One region of the Aerococcus sp. NPDC058936 genome, then DNA from elsewhere that is predicted to be linked to it. Evidence: riboswitches for the same ligand, from Rfam matches in the RefSeq annotation. Region 1 holds a riboswitch; each other region holds the start of a gene.

Evidence for each region. A riboswitch is a leader RNA that binds a small molecule or an ion and turns the genes downstream of it on or off. The one in region 1 is predicted to bind FMN.
Region 2: another riboswitch for FMN. It lies ahead of ribD (bifunctional diaminohydroxyphosphoribosylaminopyrimidine deaminase/5-amino-6-(5-phosphoribosylamino)uracil reductase RibD); the one in region 1 lies ahead of ACFW0C_RS08590 (energy-coupling factor ABC transporter ATP-binding protein).
Region 3: another riboswitch for FMN. It lies ahead of ACFW0C_RS04195 (ECF transporter S component); the one in region 1 lies ahead of ACFW0C_RS08590 (energy-coupling factor ABC transporter ATP-binding protein).

Annotation. Positions count from the first base shown of each region.
Region 1 is NZ_JBHYKZ010000010.1:64,903-67,996, reverse strand. It holds gene ACFW0C_RS08600 (energy-coupling factor transporter transmembrane protein EcfT) at 1-162, opposite strand, end outside; gene ACFW0C_RS08595 (energy-coupling factor ABC transporter ATP-binding protein) at 166-1,095, opposite strand; gene ACFW0C_RS08590 (energy-coupling factor ABC transporter ATP-binding protein) at 1,071-1,913, opposite strand; FMN riboswitch at 2,034-2,159, opposite strand; gene ACFW0C_RS08585 (OsmC family protein) at 2,230-2,679, opposite strand; gene ACFW0C_RS08580 (acyltransferase family protein) at 2,815-3,094, opposite strand, start outside.
Region 2 is NZ_JBHYKZ010000009.1:97,930-101,023, forward strand. It holds gene ACFW0C_RS08160 (bifunctional 3,4-dihydroxy-2-butanone-4-phosphate synthase/GTP cyclohydrolase II) at 1-170, opposite strand, end outside; gene ACFW0C_RS08165 (riboflavin synthase) at 171-773, opposite strand; gene ribD (bifunctional diaminohydroxyphosphoribosylaminopyrimidine deaminase/5-amino-6-(5-phosphoribosylamino)uracil reductase RibD) at 774-1,868, opposite strand; FMN riboswitch at 1,988-2,109, opposite strand; gene ACFW0C_RS08175 (endonuclease III domain-containing protein) at 2,204-2,842, opposite strand; gene ACFW0C_RS08180 (methylated-DNA--[protein]-cysteine S-methyltransferase) at 2,914-3,094, opposite strand, start outside.
Region 3 is NZ_JBHYKZ010000004.1:31,214-34,307, reverse strand. It holds gene ACFW0C_RS04210 (segregation and condensation protein A) at 1-191, shown strand, start outside; gene scpB (SMC-Scp complex subunit ScpB) at 188-817, shown strand; gene ACFW0C_RS04200 (pseudouridine synthase) at 842-1,564, shown strand; FMN riboswitch at 1,628-1,745, shown strand; gene ACFW0C_RS04195 (ECF transporter S component) at 1,854-2,474, shown strand; gene ACFW0C_RS04190 (helix-turn-helix domain-containing protein) at 2,562-3,094, shown strand, end outside.

The DNA.
Region 1 (3,094 bases):
ACTCGTGACCACCACGATCATGATGATATTGGTCGTGACATCAGTTGCCGCAAACACCAATAGCATCATGACAATCAAGCCCACCAATTTCACCCGCGGGTCCAGTTTGTGCATCAAGGAATTACCGGGAATGTACCGGCCAATAATCAATTTATCTTTCATCTATCATTGGCCCCCTTCCTCTGTACTAAGTCCGTTTAACTTGTCGTCCTCATTTTGCCCGGTCGTTAAAGCCAAGTTATCTACGATTAAATCAGTCAAAGCATCTACCGTTAATGGCACTTGAGTCGCTGCATCCCATAACTGGCGGTCTAATTTACCTTGTAAATTAAAGGCAAAATCAGCTGCGTCCGGTAAAGCCAATTGGTGGCTGGCTAACCAAGCAGGGTCGGCAAAGACGTCAGCTGGCGTTCCCTCTTTCACACAAGTCCCACCATCCATCACAATCACGTGGTTGGCATAAGCCGCCACATCTTCCATTTGATGGGTCACTAAAACAATCGTCAACCCTTGGTCTCGGTACAAGCGGTCGAACATAGACATCATTTCCTTCCGACCTTTTGGATCCAGTCCAGCAGTTGGCTCATCTAAAACCAGTACTTCCGGTTTCATGGCAATCACCCCGGCAATAGCTACCCGGCGCATTTGCCCACCAGATAACTCAAAAGGTGACCGCTCAAATAAAGTCGGAGCAATCCCAACTGCTTCTAAAGCCGCTTCAGCTTTCTCACGGGCCGTTGCTTCATCGTCGCCAAAATTCATGGGCCCGAACATAACATCTTTAATGACCGTTTCTTCAAATAGTTGCCCTTCAGGAAATTGGAAGACCATTCCTACTCGTTGACGGATTTTCTTCAAGTCTTTTGGCTTAGCGTCAGCTGACACCACCGTCTCACCAATCCGTACTTGGCCCACAGTGGGTTGTACCAAAGCGTTAAGATGTTGGGTAATGGTCGACTTTCCTGACCCTGTATGGCCAATAATCGCCGTATATGACCCATCAGGAATCGTTACGTTAATATCATGCAAGGCTAAACTAGCGAATGGTGTGCCCGCTCCATAAGTAAAACCTACTTGTTCAAATACGATTTGCATAACCATTCACCCAGCCCTTCTTCATCAAAATACGCATCTGGCACAGCCACCCCACGTTTAGCAAGGGCGCTTTTTAGTTGCTCGGAAAAAGGCACATCCAAACCAATCTCAGTTAACTCATTCCCGTAAGTAAAGATTTCAGCTGGCGTTCCCTCTTTAATAATTTGGCCTTCTTTAAAGACTAGCATCCGGTCAGCTTCCGCCGCCTCGTTTAAATCATGGGTAATCGAAATCACCGTCAGGGCATTATCTTGTTTGATATCCGCCACAACTGCCATCAATTCGTCACGACCTTCAGGATCTAACATCGAGGTCGATTCATCTAAAATAATAATTTTTGGTGTCGTAGCAATCACGCCCGCAATGGCAACCCGTTGCTTTTGACCACCAGATAAGGCTGCTGGCTCCTTGTCGCGATAGTCCCACATTTTAACCCGTTTCAAAGCATACTCAACACGGGCATGCATCTCATCAACTGGCATACCCATATTTTCCAAGGCAAAAGCCACATCATCTTCAACCGTTGCCCCAACAAATTGGTTGTCTGGATTTTGAAAGACTAGCCCCACTTGGCTACGGATATCCCACAAGGTCTCCATAGAAAGGACCTTATCGTCCACCTCAATAATCCCAGATTTGGCTTCTAGTAAGCCCACTAATAATTTTGAAAAGGTCGATTTTCCTGACCCATTATGACCAATAATCGCTAGCCATTCACCTTCGTAGATAGTCGTTGATAGGCCATCTATTGCTAATTTCTCATCTGATTGACTATATTGAAAAGACAAATCTTGAACCTGAATAATCGGTTTCGCCATCTTGTTCCCTCGCTCACTTTATATATTTAAGAAAAAACTCCTCCAATGTTACTTGGAAGAGTTTGTCAAAGAAGCCCAAATCCAGCTAACCACTTGCTTCGCCGTCTCGTTCATCCTGCTATACGCTTCTTCCATCCTGACTGTAACAGTCGGTACTAGAATTCCACTAGTTCAATCACCTATTGCAGCTGGTAATTCGCGGACTTTACCGCCGATCGGGACTCACACCCTGCCCTGAAGACATTTCATATGTTTTTCACTTAGTTTAGTCTACTAAAATCCACCATTAAAAGCAATGGTCAGATGTCAAGACACCTTATCCCTTTGTGTCATCCCCATGATCGTTAGTGTGAATCACCATTTCCTTATAAGCATAGTCACCGATGATTTGAGATACCGGACACCGTCCTTCTGCCTCATAGACTATAGCTTCCGCCTGGTCACGTTGTAAATCGAGGTAGACATCTACTTTAAAATCAAAATAAGTAATGGTCGTTTCCTGATTTAATTTATAGTCCACTTGAACGACCACTTCACTGGCCACACCCTTGATACCGTGTCGGTCTAAAGCAATTTCGATGGTCGCATTCAAGCACGTCGCCCACGATAAGGCGATCAGTTGTTCTGGGTTAGTCCCAGGCTCATCAACTTTCAAAGGACTTGACGTTTGGACCCGCAATGCATTATCCCCTTCAACCCAGGCCGTTCCCTTAAGTCCTTGATCATTATGTACCCGTGTCGTATACAACAATTTATCCTCACCCATATGCGCATTGCCTCCATCCTCTTGATTATGCTTTTATATGGGCCATTATACCCTTAATATTCCTAGTAAAAAAGGCAATTGCACTCAAACCTGTAATTGCCTTTTCACCGAATGATTCATTTATATATGGAAATTTTATTTTTTCAAGACTTCGTACATACCGTTGGTGATAAACTGCAACCACACTTGACCTCCGTCAGGATTAAAGTGGACCCCGTCTTGGCTCAACCAAGTGGATGCTTCCTCGTGGTTACTATAGTATTCATGCCAGTCCAATAAGTGGATGGTATCACCATCGTCACTGGCCGCTTCAGCTAACGTCTTATTGACATCAGCTGCCCAAGGACGGTCGACATGAGTATTGACTAGGAAAATCGTCTTGTCCCGTCCAATCTCATCTAAGAAGTCAGACAAT
Region 2 (3,094 bases), on a different contig from region 1:
CAGATTAAACCTTTAGCATGAGTGGCCATAAAGTTGATGTTTTCAGTTGTTGCAAACTCAGCTGCACAAATTAAATCTCCTTCATTTTCCCGATTCTCATCATCCAAAACCATAATGATTTGACCTGCTTGTAAAGCTGCTAATGCGTCTTCGATTGTTGAAAAATCCATCTATACCCGCTCCTTCACTGTAAATTGCTCAATATATTTGCCGACAATATCATTTTCTAAATTTACAATAGTTCCTACTTGATAGGTTGAAAAAATTGTTTGTTGACTCGTGTGAGGAATGATTGATACTTTAAATGTATCTCCTTCAACGCCAGCAACCGTTAAACTTGTCCCATCAATAGCAATAGACCCCTTCATGATGATATAGCGCATTAATGGTTGACTTGTTTGAACCGTGTACCAATTAGCAATGCCATCCGCTTCAATTGCGGTGATTTTACCAATACCGTCAATATGGCCACTTACAATATGACCACCAAATCTCGCGTTGGCTTTCATCGCCCGTTCAAGATTCACGCGGCTATTATTAGTAATTCCTTCTAAAGACGTTTTCGCAATCGTTTCTGGCATTACTTCAATTTGGAAATTGGTATCGGAGTAATTCGTCACAGTAAGACAAATACCGTTGACACTAATAGAGTCACCTAGATTGACATCGGATACTATTTTTTTTGAGGCAATGGTTAAAAGAAGTCCTGCATCATTGTTGATGGCCTCGATACTTTCAATGCGGCCAATATCTTCGATAATTCCTGTAAACATTTAATCTACCCTACTTTCTATCAAAAGGTCTTTACCTAATGGTGTGATTGCCTGAATAGTACTTGTAAGTGCTTGGTCCATCTGCGGAAAACCGAAACCACTGATAGGGCTATACTGGTCAAAACCGCCAATGACTCTAGGTCCAATATAAGTGTGGATTTCCTGGATTAACCCAGCTTCAAGTAACGAAGCATTTAGTTTTGATCCGCCTTCAACATAGATACTTTGAATACCTTGTTGCCCAAGTTGTATGATTAAATCTACTAAATCTACCTTGCCATTTTTTGCATTCACAACCAATAGCTGACAGCCCGCTGCTTGATAGGCTTGGTGAGCTTGTGGATTCTGATTAGTTGTCGCAATAATTGTGGGTGTTTCCTTAGCAGTTTTGACTAATTGGCTGGTTAAGGGGAGCTTCAAGCTACTATCACAAACAATACGGATAGGATTAAGCCCCTCAAAGTCGTCAATTCGAACTGTTAAGGCTGGATCATCAGCAAGCGCAGTCCCTATGCCAACCATAATGGCTTGGTTACTGTGGCGTTGGTAATGGACATGGTCACGTGCAGTTTTGTCCGTTATCCACTGGGAATCCCCAGTGTAAGCGGCTGTTCGACCATCTAATGTCATGGCATACTTCATGGTGATGTAGGGTTGTTGATGGGTCATAAAATAATTGAATTTACGGTTCAAGTTCTGGCTTTCTTTTTCAAGGAGACCTGTTTCCACTTGAATCTGATGGGTTCTTAATTCCTGGATCCCTTTTCCAGCAACTAGTGGATTCGGATCGGTTGCAGCAACCACCACTTTTTCAATACCCGCCTCTATAAGGGCATGGGTACAAGGTGGTGTCTTGCCAAAATGACAGCAAGGTTCCAGCGTGACGTACATAGTTGCCCCTTTTACATCATGCCCTTGTTCGCTGGCATCCTTTAAGGCCTCTCTTTCCGCATGGAGACCGCCGTATTGCTTGTGGTAACCTTGGCCAAGAATCTGATCATTTTTCACAATGACTGCACCTACCATGGGGTTAGACTTGGTCCAACCTTGACCTAGCTTAGCCAGATCTAGCGCTTTTTGCATATAGTCTTTCATTCACTCATCCTTTCCTAAACAACAAATAATCCAGTCAGAGTGACGAAAAAAAGCCCTAGAAATAAGATTCCTAGGGCACACAAATAAACTATAGACTTATAGTATTCGTTTATTTTGATTCTACTCTTCTTCCATCCAGACTTTACTGTCGGTCTCGGAATTACACCGAGTCAGCCCCTAATTAAAGGAGGTCGCGGACTTTACCGCCGGTCGGGAATCACACCCTGCCCTGAAGATTTTATTTGAATGTTTATGGAGATATCATACGGTATTAAAAAGAAAATGTAAACCCAAATGTATTTTTTAAGTAAAAAATATATACTATAGGGTATTTATTATTGGTGAGTGGATAAAAAATTTTCCTTTACTTGGCCATTTTTACCCAAGTATAGTTTCCCAAACTCATCAATTAAGCCATGGAATTCCTGGGCTTCTTCATAAGTGAAGTCATCCGGTAAGTTAATCTCTTGGTATAGGCTTTGATAGGTTGGATATGAATGTCCGGTCAACCAACTAAATAATCGCCTAGCGTAGGCATCAGCGATAAATGCCGGTTGATCAAATATAAAAACGCGAAATACGTCAGCTGTTTCAAACCCTACCCCGTGTAATTTCAAGATTTCACTTCGTAACTGTTTTCCGTATTCATGCTGCATGGCTTGATAATCCCATTTGTGGTTATCAAACCATTGGAAACTGGCTTGAATTGCTCGCGCCTTGTTGCGGTAAAAGCCACTAGGTCGAATCAATTCTTCCAATTCTGCTACAGGTAATCTTAAAATTTCTTCAGGCAAAAAAGCGGTTGCTGATTTTAAATTGGTTAAAGATTTATCCACATTTTGCCAATTAGTGTTCTGTACTAAAATAGCACCTAAAATGATTTCTGCTTTACTATCTGCGGGCCACCAACCTTGAGGGCCCATTTCTTTTAATAAGGTATCGTATAATTTTCTAATAGCTAATTTATCCATCATCTCATCCTAAATAATTTTCCGTTATGTGATATTTTTCTTTGCATCTTTATGTATAAATGAATGGGTGTCTATTATCGCCACACATACACTTGGCGGTTAGCTAGCTTGGATTGGTCAAACCCTTCCAAAGCCAGCAAAGCAATTTTGCGGTCGATACCACCTGCATAACCAGTTAATGCACCGTTAGTGGCTACAACCCGGTGACATGGGATTAGAATCGAGATGGGATTGTGGCCAACAGCCCCGCCAGCT
Region 3 (3,094 bases), on a different contig from region 1:
CCTTCATCGAAGCTGACCGAGATGTGTTAATGTTTCAAGAAGCTGTTTTTCTTGGGAAAATTCAATCACGCAGTCAAATTGTGAGCATGTTTTTAGCGATTTTGGAATTAGTGAAGTCAAATGAGTTATACTTATACCAAGAAGATTTAAGAGCAGATATTCAATTGATTAGACGGGAGGAAAGTGAATGAATGCAGTCGCTGCAATAGAAAGTTTACTTTTCGTAGCAGGAGAAGATGGGATTGCTGTCGATGAACTTGCAAATTTATTAGAGATAGGCCAGGAGTGGGCTTTATACTACGTGATGGTTTTGCGAAATCGTCTCCAACATGACCCCCAATCTGGATTAAGAATTACCGTTATTAACGAACGTGTTCAATTAGTGACTAAGGCAGTATATGGTGAAGTAGTGAAAAATTACGCGGTTTCTCCTTTTGCGACGAAATTGTCTCAAGCGGCATTGGAAACATTGGCGATTATTGCCTACCAACAGCCGGTCACACGAATGACAATCGATGATATTCGAGGTGTTCAGTCATCTAATATGATCCATAAATTACTAGAGCGAGATTTAATTATGGAAACGGGCCGTCAGGATTCACCAGGTCGGCCGATTATTTATGGGGTAACGTCTTACTTCTACCAATATTTTGGCTTGGAGTCCTTAGAAGACTTGCCGGACATTCACAATCTAGTCTTAGATGGCTCGGTAGATGAAGAAACCCTTTTTAAAATTGATGATAATGGTGAACCTGAGCAAAAAGATTTTAACCAGACAGACTTTAACCAAACAAAAACACAAGAAACGACTGAATAGGTCACCAATAGGAGTTATTTAAAGATGGAAAGATTACAAAAAGTGATGGCACATGCAGGTGTTGCCTCGAGACGTGAGTCTGAAAAATTGATTGCCTCAGGACGGGTGAAAGTAAACGGTGAGGTTGTGAGAGAGTTGGGCTATAAGGTATCTAACAATGACCGTATTGAAGTAGACCAAGTACCAATTTACAAAGAAGAGCCAGTTTACTACGTATTTTACAAGCCAACTGGTGTAATTTCTGCTGTGAAAGATGACAAAGACCGGAAAGTGGTCACTGACTTTTTCCCAGGAATCGAACAACGGATTTATCCAGTAGGACGGTTAGACTACAATACCTCAGGACTTTTGTTATTGACCAACGACGGTGAATTCGCCAATACCTTGATGCACCCCCGCTATGAGATCAACAAAGTCTATGTGGCTAAAGTTGAGGGTGTGATAACCGGAGAAGAACGTAAGCAATTAGAACGAGGCGTTGAAATTGACGGCGTGAGAACTGCCCCAGCACAAGCGAAAATTCTTTCTGTTGATAAGGACAAAAAGACCACTATTATCGAGTTGGTTATCCATGAAGGGCGTAACCGCCAAGTCCGTAAAATGTTAGAAGCAGTTGGACATCCAGTTATTAAGTTGAAACGTGAACGTTACGGATTTTTAGACCTTAAAGGATTGAAACCTGGTGATAGCAGAACCCTATTAAAACACGAAATCGAAGAATTGTTAGCAAATGCCAAGAAAAAGTAAGCTTTCTACTTGAAAAAAGTAAGATACTTGTTATAATAGGAACTGTAATTAAATAAAATTTGAAGCAATCTTCAGGGCAGGGTGAAATTCCCGATCGGCGGTAAAGTCCGCGACTCCCATTTGGGACTGATCTAGTGAAATTCTAGAACCGACTGTAAAGTCAGGATGGAAGAAGATGGGCGGACTATGTCTGTTTGCCTATACTCTTTTTACCTTGAAGGTGGAAAGAGTTTTTTTATTTCCACTTTTGAGTGCCAACCCCATGAAGTAGAAAAGGAGAGAAATTCACATGGGAAAAAATCACACTAAAGAAATTGTATTGGTCGCAATTGTTGGGGCGCTATCATTTATATTGATGTTCATTGGTTTCCCAATCATCCCCGCTTTACCTTATCTAAAGGTAGACTTCTCACTCGTACCAATCTTACTCGTTGCATTCATTTCAGGACCTAAAAAAGCAGTTGCTGCCAGCCTGATCGCCAATGGATTACATTATATGTATACAGGTGGTGAAATGGGGATTCCAATTGGTGATGCAACAGCCTTTATCGCAACTATCGCTTACATCTTGCCAATTTACTACTTATTGAAAGACCAAATGGCGACAGTCTATGCAGGCAATAAATCAGCGAAAGAAATGAATTTCGGCAAAACGATTGCTACTTACCTAGCTGCAACCCTTTCTTTAACAGTAGTGATGACTATCTTAAACTATTTCGTGATCACACCATTCTATATGCAAGTCATGAACTTCGATGTAGGTAACATGCAAACTTATATTCTTGCGGGTATCATCCCATTCAACTTAATCAAAGGAGTATTGGTTTCCCTTCTAGCACATTTCGTCCTAGTTCAAACCTTACCAACCTTGGTCAATCGATTCGGTACGCGCGAATATTCACATAATTAAAAGTGAACCCTAGACAATTTTCTGGTATGATAAGACCTAGAGAATCATGTCGAGCATCATAATAATAGGAATGTTGGAGGGATAGGATTGGATACTTTATTAATGGCAATTGCTTTTAAAGTCCAAGCCTTACCCCCGAATTCCATATATCAAGTGTTGATTGGCAAGCGAACAGCCACAACACTTTTTTTTGCATTTTCAAACAATTTAACCGCCTATTTCGGGCTTTATCCAAAACTTGAAAAAGACGTATGGATGTCCTATACCCAAAATGTGGCTGATTACATCTCGGTGGAGGCTATTTTTCGCCAAGAAAATCATAGTCATTATATGCATTTGCTATTTGATAACATCCTTCAAAAAAGAAACGGTCTCATTATTCCAAGCCACCACCACAAGCACCATTTAGCCTTCAAATTATTGCTCCAAGTCCTCTCCAATATTCAGGCCGAAAACTCGCACTATAGCCCAATCGTCCAGGATTTAGAAGTCCAGCAGCTGATCAAAAACTTTATTTCAATGGTCAAAAGGGCAGACGCGTCCCAAGCTGGCTTACAAGTCATAGCCAAAAGCCTTCACCAGCAACTTGCTAAGGAACTATCTGCCTTTCCAGACCAAGC